2 regions of the Metabacillus sp. 22489 genome follow, and region 2 is predicted to be linked to the other one. Evidence: a T-box and tRNA genes for the amino acid it is inferred to sense, from the RefSeq annotation. Region 2 holds a T-box; the other holds one or more tRNA genes.
What was found. The T-box of region 2 lies ahead of alaS (alanine--tRNA ligase). A T-box ahead of a tRNA ligase gene usually reads a tRNA of that ligase, here a tRNA-Ala.

Region 1 (11,355 bases), on a different contig from region 2:
GTGAGAGTAGGACGTTGCCAGGTAATTGCATTATTCCGCAGTAGCTCAGTGGTAGAGCTATCGGCTGTTAACCGATCGGTCGTAGGTTCGAATCCTACCTGCGGAGCCATTGCTTCCATAGCTCAGTTGGTAGAGCACTTCCATGGTAAGGAAGAGGTCACCGGTTCGAGCCCGGTTGGAAGCTTAGAGAAAAAAGTAATTGGCCCGTTGGTCAAGCGGTTAAGACACCGCCCTTTCACGGCGGTAACACGGGTTCGAATCCCGTACGGGTCACCATTTTATAACATTTGAATATTATAATTCTACTATGGAGGATTAGCTCAGGTGGGAGAGCATCTGCCTTACAAGCAGAGGGTCGGCGGTTCGATCCCGTCATCCTCCACCATATATATTTGTTGAGAAATAAATAACTTTATATACTTAAAATGCCGGTGTAGCTCAATTGGTAGAGCACGATCGAATAAGCTTCGTAGCTGTGCTTCAGCACACAAATCGAGCTGCTGCTTGATTAACCCTACTGAGATTTGGGTGACTGGTTTGAAATGAATACTATATTGTCCTTTTTACTTAATATGCCGGTGTAGCTCAATTGGTAGAGCAACTGACTTGTAATCAGTAGGTTGGGGGTTCAAGTCCTCTCGCCGGCACTGTTTCATCCATGGAGGGGTAGCGAAGTGGCTAAACGCGGCGGACTGTAAATCCGCTCCTTCGGGTTCGGCAGTTCGAATCTGCCCCCCTCCACCATTTAAATATTCATAATTAGATAAACGACGAGAAAATGGGAGCCATTTTGTAAATTGTTTGTCTTTGATTTTGTTTAAAGACAGTTATGAATAATATTTATAAATGTGTTTATAATAAGTTTTACATAACTAGTTAATAATTGACATTTTCAAAAGAGATATTAATGGGCTATAGCCAAGTGGTAAGGCAACGGACTTTGACTCCGTCATTCGTTGGTTCGAATCCAGCTAGCCCAGCCATTTTTAGAGCCATTAGCTCAGTTGGTAGAGCATCTGACTTTTAATCAGAGGGTCGAAGGTTCGAGTCCTTCATGGCTCATTTTTGCGGAAGTAGTTCAGTGGTAGAACACCACCTTGCCAAGGTGGGGGTCGCGGGTTCGAATCCCGTCTTCCGCTCCAAAAACTACTTCTTAATATCGGGGCCTTAGCTCAGCTGGGAGAGCGCCTGCTTTGCACGCAGGAGGTCAGCGGTTCGATCCCGCTAGGCTCCACCATAATTAAATTTAATTACAACATGACATTCAAACCATAATGATAGTTTATGGTTTTTTTATTTGTCTTTAAATATTTTGATGAAATGCAAATGAATAAGTATTCTTTCATATACTATGTCTACCAATAATGTTCTGGTGTTTTGACTTAGTAATTTTCTTCCGATCATTTTTCTCTTTATAATGTTTAGTTATCATAAAAAGGTTCCCTATATACACCAAAATTTGCTAAAATGGAACTATTCGATATTTTTTAATAAAAGACATTTTAAAACAAATTGGGAAATGAACATTTCTTTGTTTAATATAAACTGTACTAAAACAGATTGAAAAAAATAAAAAAATATTGAAACCAAATGAATTTCTAAACGTATATAAAGAGACCCGCAGAGTGCGGAGGTATGGAAAATGGAAACGTTAGTAAAGAAACGAATTAAACAGGTAAGAAAAGGCGACCAGAATGCATTTGCTGAAATTGTAGATCTTTATAAAGATAAAATCTACCAATTATGCTATCGGATGCTTGGTAATGCACATGAGGCAGAGGACATTGCTCAGGAGGCTTTTATTCGTGCATATGTTAATATTCATACTTATGATATGAATAAAAAGTTTTCTACTTGGTTATACAGAATTGCAACAAACCTTTCAATTGACAGAATACGAAAAAAGAAGCCTGATTATTATTTAGATGCAGAAGTGTCTGGTACTGATGGCTTAACAATGTATTCGCAAGTTGCAGCAGATGTAGTTTTACCAGAAGATGAACTTGAAACAATGGAGCTTCAAAATACGATACAAAATGAAATCTTAAAGCTTCCTGATAAATATCGTACTGTTATCGTCCTTAAATATATTGATGAGCTTCCACTTAAGGAGATTAGCGATATATTAGATATTCCAGTAGGGACAGTGAAAACGAGGATTCATAGAGGACGAGAAGCATTAAGGAAGCAATTAAGGCATTTATAATGAGGTGAGATATATGAGCTGTTCTTCAGAAAATGTTCAGCTTTTGCATAGATACATGGATCAAGAGCTAACTAGTGTAGAGGAAGAGAAGCTAAAAGAACATTTACACACTTGTAAAGATTGCTCACAACATTTCCATGAGCTTGAAAAGGCTGTTGCCCTTGTTCAAAGTACATCCCATATTGAAGCTCCGATGGATTTTACACAGGCTGTAATGAACAAACTTCCTAAAGAGAAGAAAAGAGTTTCTTGGAATCGCTGGTTAAAGGGTCATCCATTATTGGCAGCAGCTTCATTGTTTGTCCTTCTGATGACTGGTAGTTTGTTTTCAGCATGGAACGAAGATAAACACTTTAGTGTTTCAAAACAATCTAATCTTGTGGTAGAGAATAGCAAAGTGACTGTCCCTGAAGGAGAGGTTGTTAAGGGAGATGTAACTGTTAAAAATGGAACTCTCTTGATCGAGGGGAAAATTGAAGGAGACGTAACAGTTATAAACGGAGAAAAATATTTAGCCTCAGCAGGGCAAGTGACAGGGGATATTGAGGAAGTTGATGAGATGTTTGAGTGGTTATGGTACCATATAAAATCAATTTCTAAAGATGTCATAAATGTTTTTAGCTAAAAATCCAGGTCATCATTTGGTGGCCTTTTTTACTTTTTTATTTTACTAATGATATAATAAGATGCATGTAATTTAAAATATAGTACAGGAAGAAATAATTCATTAGATAATAAAGCTATTTGCTATCTAATATCCTTATTTTGATTGTGCTTTTTCTACATATAAAGAGTGAAACTCATGGAGGACGAGTGAATGGGATATGAGGACATACCAGTATTACATTACCTCGGCATAGCTGTTGATATTCTCCTTGTATGGTATGTTATTTATAAATTAATTATGGTTGCAAGGGGAACTAAGGCTGTACAGCTATTAAAAGGAATTACAGTAATAATCGTAGTCCGCATGTTAAGTCATTACTTGGGGTTAAAAACATTACAATGGTTGATGGACCAAGCACTAACATGGGGATTTCTAGCCATTATTATCATTTTCCAACCAGAGCTGCGCAGAGCGTTAGAACAGCTAGGTAGAGGGCGATTATTTTCTCGAGGTGGTTTACCTGGAGAAGACAGTTTAGAAGTTACTGTAGAAGCAATCGTGAAAGCAACAGATTACATGGCAAAGCGACGAATCGGTGCTTTGATGACAATTGAGAAAGAGACAGGAATGGGTGACTATATCGAGACGGGGATTCCATTAAATTCATTGATTTCCTCAGAGTTGCTAATAAATATTTTTATTCCTAATACACCGCTACATGACGGTGCTGTGATTATTCAAAAAAATCAAATTGCTGCAGCGGCATGTTATTTACCTCTTTCTGAGAGTCCATTTATCTCGAAGGAACTTGGTACAAGACATCGAGCTGCGTTAGGAATAAGTGAGGTAACGGATAGTCTTACAATCATTGTTTCTGAAGAGACAGGAAATGTATCTGTAGCTAGAAATGGTGAGCTTCACCGCAATTTATCACAGGAAAATTTAAGGGAAATATTAGAAAGAGAGTTAGTTTCAACAACAAAAACTGTTTCCTCAAACCGTTGGCAATGGAGGGGAAAGAAAAATGGATAAGCTATTTGATAATCGTTGGGTAATGAGAATCATAGCGCTATTTTTGGCATTGATGTTATATGCTTCTGTTAACATAGAATCTAACTCAGAAGATAAACAAGGTGCATCAAATGCTGGGGCATCGACGACCGTATTTTCAGATGAGACTACTGTCACAGATGTACCTGTCATCCCATACTTTGATCAAGAAAACCTAGTTGTAACGGGAATACCAGAGTCAGTTGAAGTTAATTTACAGGGAGCAACAGCTTCTATAACAAAGGCAAGACAGCTAAGAGATTTCGAGGTATATGCCGATTTATCAAATCTATCGATTGGTACACACCAAGTAAGGCTTCAATATAAGGATATTGCTGATGATTTAAAGGTTAGCATTAAGCCTTCGGTAATCACAGTTACAATAGAGGAAAAGGTTACAAAGGACTTTGAAGTAGGGGTAGATCTTTTAAATGAAAATCAATTAGAAGAAGGCTACCTGTCAGATAAGCCGATAGTAAGTCCAAAAAGTATTCAAATAACCGCATCAGAGGATATTATTGAGGAAATCTCAAGTGTTAAAGCTAAAGTGGACCTTCAAGGTGGAAATGAAACGATTAATCGAGAGTCAACGATAACTGTTTATGATAGAGAAGGAGAAGTAATACCTGTTGAAGTGGAGCCATCCGTTGTTGATGTTACAGTTCCGATTAAAAGCCCGAGCAGAGATTTACCGTTTAAAATTATTAGGGAGGGCGAGTTGAAGGAAGGCTTGAGCATATCAAGTATCGAATCTGAAACTAAGGAAATTACTGTTTTTGGTCCAGAGGATGTTATCAATAAGCTTGAATTCATTGATGGCATAACTGTCGATTTAAGCAAGATAACAAAGGATACTGTTTTAGAGGTAGATGTGCCATTACCAGAGGGAGTAACGAAAGTGACACCCGAAAAGGTAAAATTAGAAATTAATGTAGATGAACAGGAAGAAAAGGTGTTTTCAGATCAGCCGATTAATGCGGTTAGCTTAACAGATGGAAAGACAGTAGAATTTCTTGACCCAGAAACTGGTGAAATGGATGTAACAATACTAGGAGCACCTAATGTTATAAAGGATATAAAAGAATCTGATGTAGAGCTATATGTCGATCTAACAGACCTAAGTGATGGAGAGCATGAAGTGGAAGTGAAGGTAAATGGTCCGCAAAACATCACGTGGTCATTACAAAAGAAAAAAGTAAAAGTGAAAATATCTTCAGCCTCACAAGGCGTGGAATAAAGGAGCGAAACCAATGGGAAAGTATTTTGGAACAGATGGTGTACGCGGAGTTGCGAATAGTGAACTAACACCGGAATTAGCATTTAAAATTGGCCGATTTGGTGGATATGTTTTAACGAAAGATACAGAAAGACCAAAGGTGATAATCGGTCGTGACACTCGTATTTCAGGGCATATGTTAGAAGGAGCTCTTGTAGCTGGTTTGCTATCTATTGGCGCTGAAGTTATGCGTTTAGGCGTTATTTCAACACCAGGTGTTGCATATTTAACGAAGGCACTAGGAGCTCAAGCTGGTGTTATGATATCAGCTTCCCATAATCCAGTTCAGGATAATGGAATAAAATACTTTGGACCAGATGGTTTTAAACTTTCAGATGAGCAAGAGAACGAAATTGAAGCGTTAATGGATCAAGAAGAAGATACTTTACCAAGACCTATTGGGGAACATTTAGGGCAAGTAAATGATTACTTCGAAGGTGGTCAAAAATATCTTCAATTTTTAAAACAGACAGTGGATGAAGATTTTACTGGTATTCATATTGCGCTAGATTGTGCTCATGGAGCAACTTCATCATTAGCTACTCATTTATTTGCAGACTTAGAAGCGGATGTTTCAACGATGGGGACTTCACCTAATGGTTTAAATATTAATGACGGGGTAGGTTCAACACATCCTGAGGCATTGGCATCCTTTTTAAAGGAAAAGAATGCCGATATTGGTCTTGCTTTTGATGGAGATGGTGACCGTTTGATTGCAGTAGACGAAAATGGTGACATTGTTGATGGTGACCAAATTATGTATATTTGTGCTAAATTCTTAAACAGTGAAGGTCGCCTTAAGAAAAACACAGTAGTTTCAACTGTAATGAGTAACCTAGGCTTTTATAAGGCACTTGAGGAATATGAAATTAAGAGTGTACCAACTGCAGTTGGCGACCGCTACGTTGTCGAGGAAATGAAAGCAAATGATTATAACCTTGGTGGCGAGCAATCGGGACATATTATTTTCTTAGATTATAATACAACCGGTGATGGATTATTAACTGGATTACAGCTAGTTAATATTATGAAACGTACAGGCAAAAAGTTATCAGAATTAGCAAATGAAATGAAAAAATATCCACAATTATTGATCAATGTAAAAGTAACTGATAAACACCGTGTAACAGAAAATGAAAAGGTAAAGGCAGTCATTGAAGAGGTTGAAAAAGAGATGGATGGCAATGGCCGTATTTTAGTTCGTCCATCTGGTACAGAGCCATTAGTACGTGTAATGGCTGAGGCACCAACAGAAGAATTATGTCGTGAATATGTAGACCGAATTGTTTCTGTAGTAAAGGCTGAGATGGGATTAGAATAATGTGAAAGGGCGGGGATTCCCGCCTTTTTTATTAACAAGTTATTTTGTATGATCATATGTTAATTGTGTTAAGAGTTCTTAACAAAAAATGTTTAGGTTGGAAAAGTCATTGACGAAGTAATTTGTTCTGTTGTATCATTAAATTTGTATTTTTGTAAATAGAAAGGTGGGTAGTAGGTTAGATTATTATTAATAATTAAAGCGCCTGAACTAAGTGAACGTAAAAAACTTAGTTGACGAGGATGGAGGTTATCGAAATTTCGGCGGATGCCTCCCGGTTGTTGGTTACAGCCGTAAGTTTTTCCTTAAACCAAAGAGGCAACTTTTTGTACAAAGGGAAAAACGTAGCCTTCCAAAAAATAATGATAAACATGTGTGAGGGGACAGTGAATGTCTCCGATTAAATGACGTCCTGTCCCTTGGAACACCAATGGGAGGAAACGTATATGTGCGGAATAGTAGGATTTATTGGACAACAAGACTCTAAGGATATTTTATTAAAAGGTTTAGAAAAATTAGAGTATCGTGGATATGATTCAGCAGGAATCGCTGTAATGAATAAAGATGGAGTGCATACGTTTAAAGAAAAAGGCCGTATTGCAGAGCTTCGTGAGATCGTAGATGAGAAGGTAGAAGCTCATACTGGAATTGGTCATACACGTTGGGCAACACATGGTGTGCCAAGTCGTGTCAATGCACATCCACATCAAAGTGCTTCTAGTCGTTTTACGATTGTTCATAATGGTGTTATCGAAAACTACGCGATTTTAAAACGTGAATATTTACAAGATGTTCAATTAACTAGTGATACAGATACAGAAGTTGTTGTTCAAGTTATTGATCAATTTGTTGCAAAAGGATTAGAGGTTGAGGAAGCGTTCCGTCAAACGTTATCAATCTTAAAGGGATCTTATGCGATCGCATTATTAGATGAGCAAAACCCTGATATGATTTATGTAGCAAAAAACAAAAGTCCACTTCTTGTAGGTCTTGGTGATGAGTTTAATGTTGTAGCTTCTGATGCAATGGCAATGTTACATGTTACAGACCAATACTTGGAGATTATGGACAAAGAGATGGTCTTCGTTGAACGTACATCTGTTACAATTAAAGATTTACAAGGAAATGTGATTGAACGTGCTCCTTACAAAGCTGAGCTTGACGCAAGCGACATTGAAAAGGGCACATATCCTCATTACATGTTGAAAGAAATTGACGAGCAACCAGTCGTTATTAGACGAATCGTTGAAAAGTATCGCAATGAAAATGGTGGATTAACAGTTGATAAAGAAATTATCGATGCTGTCAATAGTTCAGACCGTATTTATATCATTGCAGCAGGAACAAGCTATCATGCTGGATTAGTAGGAAAACAATTTATTGAAGGTTGGGCGAAAATCCCAGTTGAGGTTCATATCGCAAGTGAATTCTCATACAATATGCCATTACTTTCTGCTAAACCATTATTTATCTTTATTTCACAAAGTGGTGAAACAGCAGATAGCCGTGCAGTTCTTGTACAAATTAAAGAGCTTGGTCATAAGGCATTAACAATTACAAACGTTCCAGGATCTACTTTATCACGTGAAGCTGATTTCACTATGCTTTTACATGCTGGTCCTGAAATTGCCGTTGCTTCAACAAAGGCATACACTGCACAATTAGCTGTATTATCAATTTTAGCGGCTGTAGCAGCGAATGGAAAAGGTCAATCTTTAGAATTTGACTTAACAAAAGAACTAGGTATTATCGCAAATGCTATGGATGTTCTTTGTGGTCAAAAAGAAGAAATGGAAGCAATTGCTACGGAATATTTATCAACAACAAGAAATGCCTTCTTTATCGGTCGTTCTGTTGACTATTATGTCGGCCTTGAAGGTGCATTGAAGTTAAAAGAAATTTCTTATATTCAAGCTGAAGGTTTCGCTGGAGGCGAGCTTAAGCACGGAACAATTGCCTTAATTGAAAATGGAACACCAATCATCGCTCTATCAACTCAAGAGCATGTTAACTTAAGCATTCGCGGTAACGTAAAAGAAGTTGTTGCACGTGGGGCAAACCCATGTATCATTTCTATGAAGGGTCTTGAAGAAGAGGATGACCGTTTCGTTCTTCCAAGTATTCAAGCCGAGTTAGCTCCATTAGTTGCTGTTGTACCACTTCAACTTATTTCTTACTACGCAGCATTACACCGTGGCTGTGATGTTGATAAACCACGTAATCTTGCTAAGAGTGTTACGGTAGAGTAAGAAGAAACGCAGTGAAAGCTTTATTTGTATGTATGGAAAAAAGTCATTCATAAGGAAAAATATCGTTCACAAGAAAAAAATCCGTTCATATGGAAAAAAAACGTTCAGATGATAGCATTCCTTGTTGAAAAAAAGATAAAATGGACATCTGTAAAAAACTAAGAGCTACATCAAACAAGGACCCCAACTTAAATTAGTTTGGGTCCTTTTTATAGTAAAGGATTGGTGAGCTAATTTTGTATGTGGACTATGTAGATAATTTAATTAGAACAATAAAAAATATGAGCGAGAACGACTATATTTTTTTTGAGAAAACTGCTTATGAATACCATATAAAATATTTAAAGAATGAACGACTTAGAAGAGCAGATTTTAAAATCCAACTCGAAAAGTTTCTCAGTGAGGAAACAATAAAGATTTCATTCCAAAATCATAATTCTTATATGTATGCCTTAGATCAAATGTACGATAATGGAATAACTGACTCACTCCTTTATGCAAGAAAGGGAAAAAAATCTGTTACTTGGAGGCAGTTATTTTTGAGAGCAACTACTGATGTAGCATTACCCAAAAATTTAAAACCCGAGAATTTAGATGAAATAAATACGAGAACATTAAAAAGTATTTTTCAAAAGCTAATTAGTGCCTGTGCACATAATGACAAAGATGTAACTGGAAAGAGGTTACGGACTATAGATGAGTTTCTTAACATTACCTTTAATAGGGAATAAAGAATAAATGCATTAATTAAACCTTTATTCGTTACTTTTGAACTTGAGGGACTGTAATTAGTATAAGATGCTCCTCAGCTAATTTTTTAATGAATGCCGAACTTTTGAGATACTCAGGAGGACAATGAAAGCTTAGTTCTTAACTGACGGCAATGGATTTTCATAGAAGTAAAATATATGTACATTTCCTTCCTTTATCGAAGTAAAATTAATTAAACAAATTATACAGTTGAACAATTACTTATTTAACAGAAACTGCCATTATAATGGCCTGGCTCTATAAAACCAGGCTTTTTTTAATTACTGTTATACTTGAAAATGGCTATTTTGTATGAGAGGGGTGAGAATAAGTAGGTGTTAATATTAGGATAATAATGTAAAATATTCATAGATATCTTTATAAGGAGAATTCTATTTATGGATAGAGATGATAAATATCTAGCAAGAATAATGTTTCAGAATAAAATATATTCAAGTGATGGCCAAAATTTTGAAGATCTATTTACAAAAATTATGGGGTATAGGCATAAAGACTTCAGAGCAGTAAAACCTTAAGGTAGATTAGGAGATATGAAAAATGACGGGTATATTTTAGAAAACGGTCAATTTTACCAAGTTTATGGGCCTGAAAATATATCAAATAGTATTGATAATGCTATTTCTAAACTAGAGGAAGACTTTGAAGGGCTTATAAATAAGTGGTCAGATGTTGTAGAAATTAAGGAATTCAATTATGTGGTAAATGATAAGTATAAAGGTGCCTACGTAGAAGTACATAAAAAATTATTAAAGCTACAAGATATTATAGATACTCTTGGGGAGAGTAGAAAAATAAAAACAGGATTAATTGTAGCGAGGAACTTAGAAAATATATTATTTGAATTAAATGAAGACGATATAATAGCGATTGTCGGTTTAATACCGAGAACATATTCAATTTATAACGTGGATTATGATTGTTTAAATGACATAATACAACATATTTTAAATCTCCCTTCAAAAAACTATATAGAGGATGATTTATTTGTTCCAGATTTTAATGAGAAAATAAAATTCAATAGCTTAAGTAAAATCATCGAGAGAAGATTAGATGCAGCAGCAATCAACTATGGTGATGTTGAAACATATTTTAAATATCAAGGAGACTTTCTTAGAGATGAGGTAAAGAATAAATTTGTTGACTTATATGACGAGTCCAAAAAAATAATTAAGGAAGGCGAAGTGAATTTTTCAGATCGAAGGTATATGTATATATTAGATAAATGTATGCCTAAAAACAGTAACAATTCTATACAACAAGCAACGGAATGCTTAATGGCATTTTACTTTGAAAGTTGTGATATATTTGAACAGCCTATCTTAGAGGAGGTTGAAAAATAATGATTCTACCTCAAAAACACATAAAGTTATCAGAATCTATATTTGCTATGGGGGCAATAATCCTTAGTTTACTTCATAATCATAAGTCAATAGGTATAGATGAATTATGGGAAAAATTAATGGGTAAAAATCGTAAGGATAAAATAATTGATAATTATTCCTTTGATAAGTTTATAATCTCATTAGATTATTTATTTACAATAGGTGTTATAGATATTAATGAGAATGGAGGTCTTATAAAATGTATTTAAGAAAGCTTAGTGCAAATAATCCAGGCTTCCATACAATTTACTTTAAAGATGGACTAAACTTTATTGTTGGGAAAAGAGAGAATCCAGAAGAGAAGGATTTGAAAAATACCTATAATGGGGTTGGAAAGTCGTTAGCTATTGAACTAATTCATTTTTGTTTAGGTAGTAAGAAAATTGATGTTTTTAAGGAAAACTTAGAGGGCTGGATTTTTACTTTAGAATTTAACCTAAATGGAGAAGAATATATTGTCTCTAGAAATTGTTCTGAACAAAATAATGTAATA
Region 2 (11,691 bases):
CCTCTTCTTCATCAAGGAAAGTATTTAACATTTCTTCAATTAAATCCCATTCCTCTTCTGTTTCAATTGGTTCTAGATCTCCATCTTCTCCATCTTTATGTGGATTAAAGCTTGATGCATGAATCTCAATTTCTTCGCTATCATCCTCATCCGCACCAACTGGATAATATAAGACATATGATTTTTTAAATTCTTCTGACTCAAACGTAAACAATACTTCACATAATTGTTCATTTCCATTTTCATCAATTACTGTAATTTGTTTTTCTCCATGTTCCATTAATGGTCACCTCATTATTAGTTTAACCGCTACTTTATTATCAGACGATTTCTAATCATTTTTGCATTTCATTCGAAAGAAAAGTCTAACTTCTTTTATAGCAGGGCTTTAGTTTAAACTATCCAAATAACTTTGTAAAATCATAACTGCCGCCATTTTATCAATGACTTGCTTCCGCTTTTTACGACTAACATCTGCCGAAATTAACATCCTCTCAGCCGCCATTGTAGTAAGTCTTTCATCCCATAAAATAACGGGCAAATCAAACTTTTTTTGTAAAATTTGAGCAAATTGTTGACTAGCTTCTGCTCTTGGTCCAATTGTACCATTCATATTTTTAGGCATTCCAAGAACCACTTTCTCAACGCCGTATTCTTTAACAATTTCAGAAAGCCGCCCCATATTATAGTCTCGGCTTTCTTCATTTATTTTAATCGTTTCAACCCCTTGTGCAGTCCATCCGAGTTCATCGCTAATAGCTACCCCAAGTGTCTTTGATCCTAAGTCCAATCCTAATATCCTCATGACTATCCTTTCAATTCAAAAAATAGGTGTAAATCAAAACGCGAAAATCAATAATAATTTTAACAGCCTCTTCACCTACTCGCCAAATTTGGCGATCATCTATTATTATTTAGCATGCTTTGAATTTAATCCATTTTGATTTTGTAAATAAGATTTAACTAATTCCTCAATTAATTCATCTCTTTCTAGCTTACGAATTAAATTTCTAGCATCACGATGGCGAGGAATATATGCAGGATCACCAGAAAGCAAGTAGCCTACGATTTGATTAATTGGATTATAACCTTTTTCCTGTAAAGCGTCGTAAACGGTATAAAGCACTTCATTTACATTTGTTTCGACCGAATCATCAGAGAAATTAAATTTCATCGTTTTATCAAATGAACTCATCATTTGCACCTCTTTCTTAGATTCAACATAGGAATCTACCTACTTTGTCCAATCTTACCTACATTTTACACTACTTTTTATAATTATAAAACGGATTGAACCCATTCTTCGACATACTTCAGTGCTTCTGCTAATTTTTCTGGATTTTTTGCCCCAGCTTGAGCCATTTCTGGACGACCGCCGCCTTTTCCTCCACATTTTTCTGCGACTTCTTTAATTAATTTCCCTGCATGATAGCCTTTATCAACTAAATCCTTCGTCACCCCAGCAACAAGATTTACTTTCCCATCCTCAGTTGCACCTAATACAACGATCGCTGATTGTAATTTCGATTTTAAATCATCCATCATCCCACGTAAACTATTCATATCTTTTGCATTAACAATTGTTGAAAGAACCGTAACTCCATTAATTGTCGTAGCTTTATCAACAATACTATTCGCTTCAAGATTGCCTAGTTTTGCTGTTAATGATTCCTTCTCACGTTGAAGTTCACGATAATCAGATAATAGACCTTCAATTCTAGTGACGATATCTTTTGGATTTGTTTTTAATAATTGCGCCGCATCTTGTAGCTTTTCTAATTGACCGTTTATTAGTTGGTATGCAGATTTTCCAGTTACAGCTTCAATTCGTCTAGTTCCTGCACCAATCCCTGTTTCAGATACAATTTTAAACAAACCAATTGTTGCTGTATTATCGACATGGCAACCACCACATAATTCAAGGCTGTAATCACCAACTTGGACAACACGGACAATATCTCCATATTTTTCACCAAAGAGTGCCATAGCTCCCATTTCCTTGGCCTCTGTTAATGATTTATAATCAATGTTTACTGCAATGCTCTTCCAAATTTGTTCATTCACGATTTGTTCTATTTGCGTTAATTCATCTTGGCTTACCTGTCCAAAATGAGAGAAATCAAAACGCAGTCTTTCTGACGTTACCAATGATCCAGCTTGATTAACATGATTACCTAAAACATCCTTCAACGCCTGATGTAATAAGTGGGTTGCAGTATGATTTTTTACGATTCCACTTCGATTTTCTTCTGAGACAATCGCGTGTACAACATCATTTTGTTTAAGAGACCCGCTTTCAATAATGACGTTATGCAGATTTTGTCCGTTTGGTGCTTTTTGTACATCCTTTACCTTTAATTCGACTTGCTCATTCCCCATTGTTCCGACATCAGCAATTTGTCCACCACTTTCAGCATAAAATGGAGTTTTGTCAAGAATTAATTGAACCTCGTCACCTTGTTTAGCTTCGGTAATTGTCTCTCCATCCTTAACGATTACTAAAACAGAAGCATTTTCGACAGCTAATTGATTATATCCTACAAATTCACTCTCTACCTTTATTTCACCAAGGACGCCACCTTGAACTTGCATTGAGTCGACTTTTTGAATTGCTGCACGTGCACGTTCCCGCTGCCCTTCCATCTCTTGTTCAAATCCATCGTGGTCGATTTTCATGTCTTCTTCTTCTGCGTATTCCTCAGTTAATTCAACTGGAAAACCATAAGTATCATACAAGCGGAACACATCTTCACCAGGTATTATGTCGCTACCTTTAGCTTTTTGTTCCTTTATTACTTGACTTAAAATTGTCAAACCTTCATTTAATGTTTCATGAAAGCGCTCTTCCTCGTTTTTAATTACTTTTTGAATGAAATCCGTTTTTGCTTTTACTTCTGGGTAAAAGTCAACCATAATCTCAGCAACAACTGGGACAAGTTCATTCATAAACGGACGATTAATATTAATCTTTTTCGCAAAACGTACAGCTCTTCTCAGTAGTCTTCTTAGTACATATCCTCGTCCTTCATTCGACGGAAGGGCGCCATCACTAATTGCAAAGCTAACAGTACGCACATGGTCTGCGATAACTTTAAACGAAACATCCTTTTCTTTATCTTCACCGTATTTTTCATTTGAAATTTGTTCAGTGGCGCGAATAATTGGGATGAATAAATCTGTATCAAAATTTGTTTCAACATTTTGAATGATTGAAACCATACGCTCTAGTCCCATTCCTGTATCGATGTTTTTCTTCGGTAAAGGTGTGTATGTACCATCGGGATTATGATTAAATTGAGAGAAAACTAGGTTCCATACCTCTAAATAACGATCGTTTTCTCCGCCAGGATATAATTCAGGATCTTCTGGATCATTTCCATATTCTTCGCCACGATCATAGAAAATTTCTGTGTTTGGTCCACTAGGTCCTTCACCAATATCCCAAAAATTTCCCTCTAAGCGAATAATTCTTTCTTCTGGTATTCCGATTTTTTTATGCCATAATTCAAATGCTTCCTGATCTTCAGGATGGATTGTTACAGATAACTTATCGGCATCAAATCCAATCCATTTTTCACTTGTTAAAAACTCCCATGCCCATTCAATGGCTTCAACTTTAAAATAGTCTCCAATTGAAAAGTTACCTAGCATTTCAAAAAAAGTATGATGTCTTGCTGTTTTTCCTACATTTTCAATATCATTTGTACGAATGGATTTTTGTGCATTACAAATTCTTGGATTTGCTGGAATAACCCGTCCATCAAAATACTTCTTTAATGTTGCTACACCACTATTAATCCAAAGTAAAGTAGGATCCTCATGTGGGACTAGTGAAGCACTAGGTTCAACTGCATGTCCCTTCTCCTTAAAGAAATCCAAAAACATTTGACGAACTTCTGACGATTGTAATTTTTTCATATATATCCTCCTTAATAAATAATAGGCAATCGTAATAAAAGATTTCTCTAGTTAAACTCGTATGTATATGTAAAATTTGAATACAAGCTTAAATGATTTTCAGAGAATTTCCTAAAAATAATAAACTCCCGCCACTGTGTAAAGAAATCCTCTTTCCACAGGGACGAGAGTAAGCTCGCGGTACCACCCTGATTACAGATTTTAAATAAAATCCATCACCTTTATTAATCCGTAACGAGGATGAAACGACAGTTTTTCTCTGTACTTAGGAGTAGCTTTCTGTTGTCCTTACTTTAGAATTTCTTCCAGCCAAGGAAATTCCTCTCTATAAAAGTGATACAACATACTTGTTCCATCATTGATTTGTCATTATTCTATCGTGAATTATAGACAAGCACATAGTAAATGTCAATGGTTCCTCCTCATTTGAACTAAGTGCACAACCATAACTCTTAAAACAACTACAACAGGAACTGCAACCATCATTCCAAGTACACCCCCAATTTCTCCACCAGCTAATAATGCGAGCATTATTACGATAGGATGCATATGTAAGCTCCTACCTACAATTAACGGACCGAGGATATTTCCTTCAAGAAATTGTAAAGACAAAATGATAATAATCACAACGATGATTGTTTTGGATGACATTGTTGCTGCAATAATTAGTGCTGGAACTGCACCAATTATTGGACCGAAATAAGGAATAATATTCGTTGTTCCAATAACAAGTCCTAAAATCAGTGGATATTTTACATTAAAAAACCATAATGATAAAAATGCAATTGTTCCGATTATAAAACAAACAAGCAATTGTCCTCTAATATAGTCACCTAGGGAATCGTCAATATCCCTTAAAAATTTTATCGCAGGCTTTCGTAACTTACGAGGGGTTAAATACCAAGCTGCTCGTTTTAGTTGCTCGTAATCCTTTAACATATAAAACACTAAAAATGGAATGATTGCGAGAAGTAAAACATAATCAACAAGATTTTTTATTCCATTCATTACCTTTTCAATTGTCAACACTAACCATTCTTCTGTTTGCTGAAGCATTCCATCAATTTTATCATGTATACCATCTGGCCAATTATCCGTTTGTGCATGAATCGAATTTATCCACTCTGTGTAAATTAATGAAATTTCCGGGAAATTCTCAGACAAATCTCTTAGCTGTGTTATGAGGAGAGGAATCCCGCGATAAAATCCATATCCTATTAATCCAAAAAACAAAAAATAGATAATTAAAATAGAAAGTGATCTTGGTACTCCAGTCCGATGCAGTTTTTCAATGATTGGATGAAGCAAATATGTAATAAATCCACTTATGAAGAAAGGGACTAAAATTGCCTTTACCATAAGAAAGAGAGGATTCCATATATAATGTATCTTAAAAAAGATAAAAACCGTTAAAAAACTTAACAAAAGGATAGAAATAGTTAATAACCATTTAATTTGTCGGTCTCGCATCGCTCTCTCCTCCTCCCCCTTATTTTGGGAGGAAGTGAAGTTTTTATTCATAATGGCAGCTATGCATAACAATATATATAACGTAAAGAGCTGACAATTTGTCAGCTCTAATATACTTATCTAATTTTTCTTTTGTTACTTAAAACATTTTCATTACGCGATTACGCATTTTTTTCATTGAACGATTTGATGTCAAATTCGAATTACGAGCAAAATAATAAGCTGCTGCACCTAATCCAACAGACACTAATGAAGTTATCGTACGATTCATGCAAATCTCTCCTTTACATGCTTATTGATCGTTCATCATCAGAAAACAAATCATCCAATGAGCTTAATGTTCCATCCTCTTCAACTTGATGAGTTGAAATTTTACCTTTCGCAATGGAAAGCTCTATAAAACAACTCCAACAATAGTATTGATTTACACCGATTTTTCCAAGGTCTTTGCTTTTACAATTCGGACACGAAAACAACTGGGACACCTCATTTAATCAAAAGTCGATGACGATCGCATCTTTGCTTATCGCAAGTGGTTCACCAGAAGCTTTTACAACTTTTTTTCCTTCTGTGAGGTCAGCAAAAAATCCGTCCGTCAATTCATATGCCTCAATTGTTTCCATTTCTTCAGAAATATATACATCCTCTAATAAACCGAGCTTTTCTCCTTCTTTAGTCAAAACCGATTTAAAATGAAGATGATCATATGGAATATATTCCTCATTTGTTTTAACTGTTTGGAGTGGGAGTAACTTATCACGATCCTCAACCATTACACCATTTTCACCTAGTGCATGTATCGCCTCAATCGGGATAAACCGATCTCGATTGAGTAGTCCTTTCCCTTCCATGATTAGTCCGAATACTTGCCCCTTGGAGGATAAATATAAATCGGTAACATGTCCTAAAAGAAATGCACTTTTGTTACAATAAACCGGCATTCCTTTTAAGTTCGAGAATGTCCGCAAAGTCATCTCCACCTTTCCGAACATTCATAGGTTATGTCCTAGTCGAAAAAGTGATACAGTGTAAGGTTTTCCATTGATTTTTCCACTTGATACTTTTTTAGGCTATTCTTAACAATGGTCTTTAACTTTTTGTCCTTTTTATGTTAATTGTCTTACATATCCAATAAAAGGATCTATTCGGCACTAATATAATTTCATTATTAAATACCAATTTATCCAAAACTTCTTCGCACTACCTAAAAAGAAAATGGAAATATAAGCTATAAATAAATTACACAAACTAAGAAGACAATATATTTGTCTACTGGTGATTCACTAGTAGCAACCATATACCAATTGCAACTCTTAACTCGACGATAACAGTATATTTCAAGGAGGAATCTAGATATGGTAAAAGAAACAGAATTGGAAGTTATAAAAAAGAATATTAAATCAAAAGATGCAGAAAATGCTAAAATTGAAAAAGTTGCTTCTGCTAAAGTAGAAGAAGAAATTGGTGAAGAGCTTGCACCATTGAAAAGTCAGTTACAAACTATACAAAATGCCCTAGATAAATTAAATGTAAATGGACAACAAACTTCTATGACATCAGCGGGACAGAATCAACAACAATCAAATGAACTTTTAAGCCAGATGCAACAATTTAGTACACAAGCACAACAACAACAGCAGAAAACATTTCAACAATTACAACAATCAATCCACCAAGCTGCACAAATGCTAAATAATGTAGAACAATCATTACAATCGGTTAATATGTTAAACCAAATCGCTCAACAAATTAATCAATCTCAACAACAATTGCAAAGCCAGCAACAACAAAATCAAAGTCAATCAGGAAGTTCAAACATGTATCAATAAATGCATTTTATAAAATGTGTAGTTGATGTGTAAATCAACTACACATTTTTAATATTTTCACATTAGTTTTTCCTAATTTAAATTAGTTTTACTATACTCCATTATACTTGTTATTATTCGCCTTATTAAATCTTTCTAATTTTACTTAACATCGGATTACACTTCTAATCGTAAAAAATTTAATGTATAAATAAAGGGCTAATCCATAAAGTCATACGGTGTAACGTTTTCCATGCCAATATTTGCATCTGAAATTGGAAAAGGTAATTCCTTCTGTAATTCATCCTCATCAATATTTCCCGTTAATTTCAACCGAAGACTTGTCTGTCTGTCAGAACTATCATTATTTTTTATTCCCCATTGTAATGCTTCCTTTTCACCGCATAATACTAATGACCGCTTACTTCTTGTTATCGCTGTGTAAATTAAGTTACGTCGTAACATTCGAAAATATCCCTTAACAATCGGAAGGACGACAATAGGGAATTCACTTCCTTGTGATTTATGAATTGAACAACAAAAGGCATGAGTAAATTGGTTAAAATCCTGTTTTGTATATGTGACTTCATTTCCATCAAAAGAAATAACAATCATATCTTCTTTTTCAGTGTTTTCCTTCGCATAAAAAATCGCGACAATTTCCCCAATATCACCATTGAAAACATTGCTTTCAGGCTGGTTGACTAGTTGAAGAACTTTATCTCCATTTCGATAAACGACGTCTCCATACTTTAACTCCCTTTTCCCTGGTTCCATCGGATTAAATATATCTTGAAGCAGCAAATTTAATTGGTCAATCCCAGCAGGACCTCGATACATTGGGGCTAACACTTGAATATCTTTAGCTGTATATCCTTTTCTTATTGCACTTTTAATGACCTTCTCTATTACTTCCTTCATTTGCGCTTGAGAACATTGGATAAATGAACGATCAGAAGTTGGAGCAGCGATATTAGCTGGTAAAGTACCTTTTTTTATTTCATGAGCCAGCTCAATTATTGAAGAGCCTTCTGCTTGGCGATAAATGTCGGTAAGACGTACAGTAGGAATCATTTGTGATGCTAATAAGTCCCTTAACACTTGTCCTGGTCCAACAGAAGGTAGCTGGTCCTCATCGCCAACCATGATTACTTGAATGTTATCAGGTAATGCTTTAAATAGCTGATTTGCTATCCAAATATCAACCATTGATACCTCGTCAACAATTAATAATTTGCCCCCAATTGGATTATCCTCATCATGCTCAAATCCATCGGCTCCATTCCATTTCAATAATCGATGAATCGTCACAGCTGGCATTCCTGTTGCCTCACTCATTCGCTTTGCTGCACGACCTGTAGGTGCAACAAGTACGATTGGAAATGGTTCTTCCTTTTTATAATCATTTAGATCAAGAGAACATCCATGTAAATCAGAATATATCTCAACAATCCCTTTTATAACTGTAGTTTTACCTGTTCCTGGACCGCCAGTTAACAATAGCATCGGTGACATTAATGCCTTTTGAATCGCATCCTTCTGTGTTGGTGCGTATTGTACTTTCATTCTTTCTTCAAGCGCTCCTAGAGAAAGAAGAAACTCTGACTCTGGAAAAAGATTGGAATATTCATCCTGTGCAAGAATTCTTTTAATATTTTTTGCGACTCCTTGTTCAGCATAAAAAAGCGAAGGAACATATGCTCTTTCGTCTTCAATTATGATTTTCTTCTCATTTCCTAAAGCGATAATTTGTGTAGATATCTCTGTCTCCTGGATAGGTGCTTGCTTTGATTGATTTAATAATTCCTTTGTTTTATGAATTAATTGTTCAATAGTTAAATAAACATGTCCTTCTTGAAGACACATGTATTCTACATTATAAAGACAAGCTGCTTTTATTCGTTCCGGGTCTTCCCCTGAAATCCCTAACTGATTACCGAGCTCATCTGCACGTAAAAATCCAATTCCTTCAACATCCTGAACTAATTGATATGGATTTTCTTGAATAACAGTTAATGTATTATCCTGATATGCCTGATAAATCTTCATTGCAAGCTGTGGACCAAAGCCAAATTGATTCAATGCAATCATGGTACGCTCTAGTCCTTGATGGGCAATAAGTGATTCAGCAAGTTGCTTCGCCTTTTCCCGATTTATTTTCGGAATATCTTCAAGAACTGATGGGTTCTCAAGTATTTTTGATATCGCGGAATCCCCTAGTTTTTCTACTATTGCTTCTGCTGTTTTTTTTCCTATTCCCTTAAACAGGTCACTTGATAAATATTGAATAATCCCATCTTTTGTTTGAGGAATTTCCTTTCGAAAATGTTCTGTTTGAAATTGAAGGCCAAACTTAGGATGATTTGTAAAGGCACCAAAAAAGGTATATGTTTCATCCTCATGCAGGAGTGGAAAGTAGCCCGTCACGGTGATTTCTTTCTCTTCTAACGGTTCACTTGACTCATGAATTCTAACTTTTAATACGGAATATAAGTTTTGTTCATTATGAAAAATGACAACCTTAACGAGTCCTTTAATATATTGTTTGTTTTCACCGAATAAATCTGCACTTTCCTGCATGATCTCACTCCTTTCAAACCCTATAGACTTGTAGGCTTAACATTCCTCTTTAAGAAAACAAATTAACATGATGAACTTCATAATTTTTCTCTTATCAGTCTTTTTCATTTTCATTGATTATTTTTAAAGCATGACTTGCAAGTATATGGTCAGATTGAATTTCCAATGCTTTCTTTAGCATCTCTTTTGCTTTTACACTATTTTCTTTAAATGCATATGCAACTCCTAGATTATAAAAAGCATCTGCATGTTCCTCATTTATGTTAATAACCTTCTCGAATTGAACAATTGCTTCATCAACTAAATCCAATTGAGCTAAACATAAACCATATTGAAACCTTGCATCACTATCTTCCTCATTCAATTCAACAGATCGTTGAAAATATGGTAAAGCAAGTCTTATTTGGCCAATATTGACCATACACATCCCTAACATAAAAAATAAATCAGCATGATCCAATCCTTTTTTTAGTGCTTTTTCAAACATGTCTTTCGCCTTATCATATTGTTCTTGATTGTAAAAGACATTTCCTGCTCCATAATAAGCAGTAGCGACGTTTTTATCAATTTCTATAGCTCTTTCAAAAAATTTTAAAGCTCTCTCAAAATCATTCACTGCAGAAAGTAAGTTGCCAAAATTAATATAATTTATCGGATTGTTTGGATTTTCCTCAATTTCTTTTGAAAAAATCGTTGCCGCTTCCTCAAAATTCCCCTTCTGCATTGCTTCGATCCCTTTTTGTGCTTGCTCCACGTTATCCCTTCTTTCCATTCTTTATATGTATGAAATAATAGTTAACAGGTAAAAGGGGCTGACTCAAACAAATGTGTCAACCCCAATCTCTATACTATCTTACTTTTCTTATACATACCATAGCTTTTCACCATTTTTAAAAACATCGTCGATCGTGCCACCGCCAAGACATACTTCACCATCATAAAACACGACAGCTTGTCCAGGGGTCACTGCACGGATAGGTTTTTTAAAAATCACTTTCGCTGTTGTCTCATCTAACATTTTCACTGTAACTTCATTGTCTTCCTGACGGTAACGGAATTTTGCAGTACATGTTAATTCAGAAACAGGCTTATCTGAAACCCAGCTCACATTTGTTGCAATAATTGAGTCTGAATATAATAGTTCATTATCAAATCCCTGAGCAACATATAACACATTTTTCTCTAAATCTTTTCCAACAGCAAACCATGGGTCTCCACTTCCGCCAATTCCAAGACCATGTCGTTGTCCAATTGTATAATACATTAAGCCATCATGCTTTCCTTTAACTTCTCCGTCTAGTGTTTGCATGAGTCCAGGTTGTGCTGGTAAATAACCACTTAGAAATTCCTTAAAGTTTCTTTCGCCGATAAAGCATATTCCCGTACTATCTTTTTTCGTTGCGGTAGCCAAATTAGCTTCTTTTGCCATTTCCCGTACTTTTGGCTTTTCAATATCTCCTATTGGAAACATAACTTTTGATAATTGTTCTTGTCCCAATTGATTTAGAAAATACGTTTGATCTTTATTATTATCAATTCCACGCAACATTTTGTACTCACCATCACGGTATTCAACTCGTGCATAATGACCTGTTGCTAAATAATCTGCTCCAAGGGACATTGCATGCTCTAAAAATGCTTTAAACTTAATTTCTTTATTACACATTACATCTGGATTTGGAGTCCGACCTGCTTTATATTCATCTAGAAAATACGTAAATACTTTTTCCCAGTATTGTTTCTCAAAGTTAACTGCATAATATGGAATACCAATTTGGTTACAAACCTCAATCACATCATTGTAATCTTCTGTAGCTGTGCATACTCCATTTTCATCCGTATCATCCCAGTTTTTCATGAAAATACCAATTACGTCATACCCTTGCTGTTTAAGCCTTAATGCTGCAACAGAGGA

Region 1: it encodes a tRNA-Ala, which carries the amino acid that the T-box ahead of alaS (alanine--tRNA ligase) is inferred to sense. The anticodon was not compared.

Annotation. Positions count from the first base shown of each region.
Region 1 is NZ_JBQENT010000073.1:3,646-15,000, reverse strand. It holds rRNA gene rrf (5S ribosomal RNA) at 1-23, shown strand, start outside; tRNA gene ACTJJ9_RS25105 (tRNA-Asn) at 35-109, shown strand; tRNA gene ACTJJ9_RS25100 (tRNA-Thr) at 112-184, shown strand; tRNA gene ACTJJ9_RS25095 (tRNA-Glu) at 202-276, shown strand; tRNA gene ACTJJ9_RS25090 (tRNA-Val) at 310-385, shown strand; tRNA gene ACTJJ9_RS25085 (tRNA-Thr) at 575-647, shown strand; tRNA gene ACTJJ9_RS25080 (tRNA-Tyr) at 661-744, shown strand; tRNA gene ACTJJ9_RS25075 (tRNA-Gln) at 909-983, shown strand; tRNA gene ACTJJ9_RS25070 (tRNA-Lys) at 990-1,062, shown strand; tRNA gene ACTJJ9_RS25065 (tRNA-Gly) at 1,068-1,142, shown strand; tRNA gene ACTJJ9_RS25060 (tRNA-Ala) at 1,162-1,237, shown strand; gene sigW (RNA polymerase sigma factor SigW) at 1,643-2,206, shown strand; gene rsiW (anti-sigma-W factor RsiW) at 2,220-2,831, shown strand; gene cdaA (diadenylate cyclase CdaA) at 3,024-3,845, shown strand; gene ACTJJ9_RS25040 (CdaR family protein) at 3,838-5,100, shown strand; gene glmM (phosphoglucosamine mutase) at 5,114-6,460, shown strand; gene glmS (glutamine--fructose-6-phosphate transaminase (isomerizing)) at 6,907-8,709, shown strand; gene ACTJJ9_RS25025 (hypothetical protein) at 8,946-9,440, shown strand; gene ACTJJ9_RS25020 (hypothetical protein) at 9,858-9,995, shown strand; gene ACTJJ9_RS25015 (ABC-three component system protein) at 10,011-10,820, shown strand; gene ACTJJ9_RS25010 (ABC-three component system middle component 6) at 10,820-11,071, shown strand; gene ACTJJ9_RS25005 (DUF2326 domain-containing protein) at 11,062-11,355, shown strand, end outside.
Region 2 is NZ_JBQENT010000048.1:30,359-42,049, reverse strand. It holds gene ACTJJ9_RS21810 (DUF1292 domain-containing protein) at 1-280, opposite strand, end outside; gene ruvX (Holliday junction resolvase RuvX) at 389-805, opposite strand; gene ACTJJ9_RS21800 (IreB family regulatory phosphoprotein) at 911-1,195, opposite strand; gene alaS (alanine--tRNA ligase) at 1,279-3,918, opposite strand; T-box leader at 4,075-4,286, opposite strand; gene ACTJJ9_RS21790 (AI-2E family transporter) at 4,327-5,388, opposite strand; gene ACTJJ9_RS21785 (YrzQ family protein) at 5,528-5,659, opposite strand; gene ACTJJ9_RS21780 (hypothetical protein) at 5,673-5,864, opposite strand; gene ACTJJ9_RS21775 (PRC-barrel domain-containing protein) at 5,883-6,356, opposite strand; gene ACTJJ9_RS21770 (hypothetical protein) at 6,744-7,217, shown strand; gene recD2 (SF1B family DNA helicase RecD2) at 7,416-9,776, opposite strand; gene ACTJJ9_RS21760 (tetratricopeptide repeat protein) at 9,871-10,530, opposite strand; gene mnmA (tRNA 2-thiouridine(34) synthase MnmA) at 10,639-11,691, opposite strand, start outside.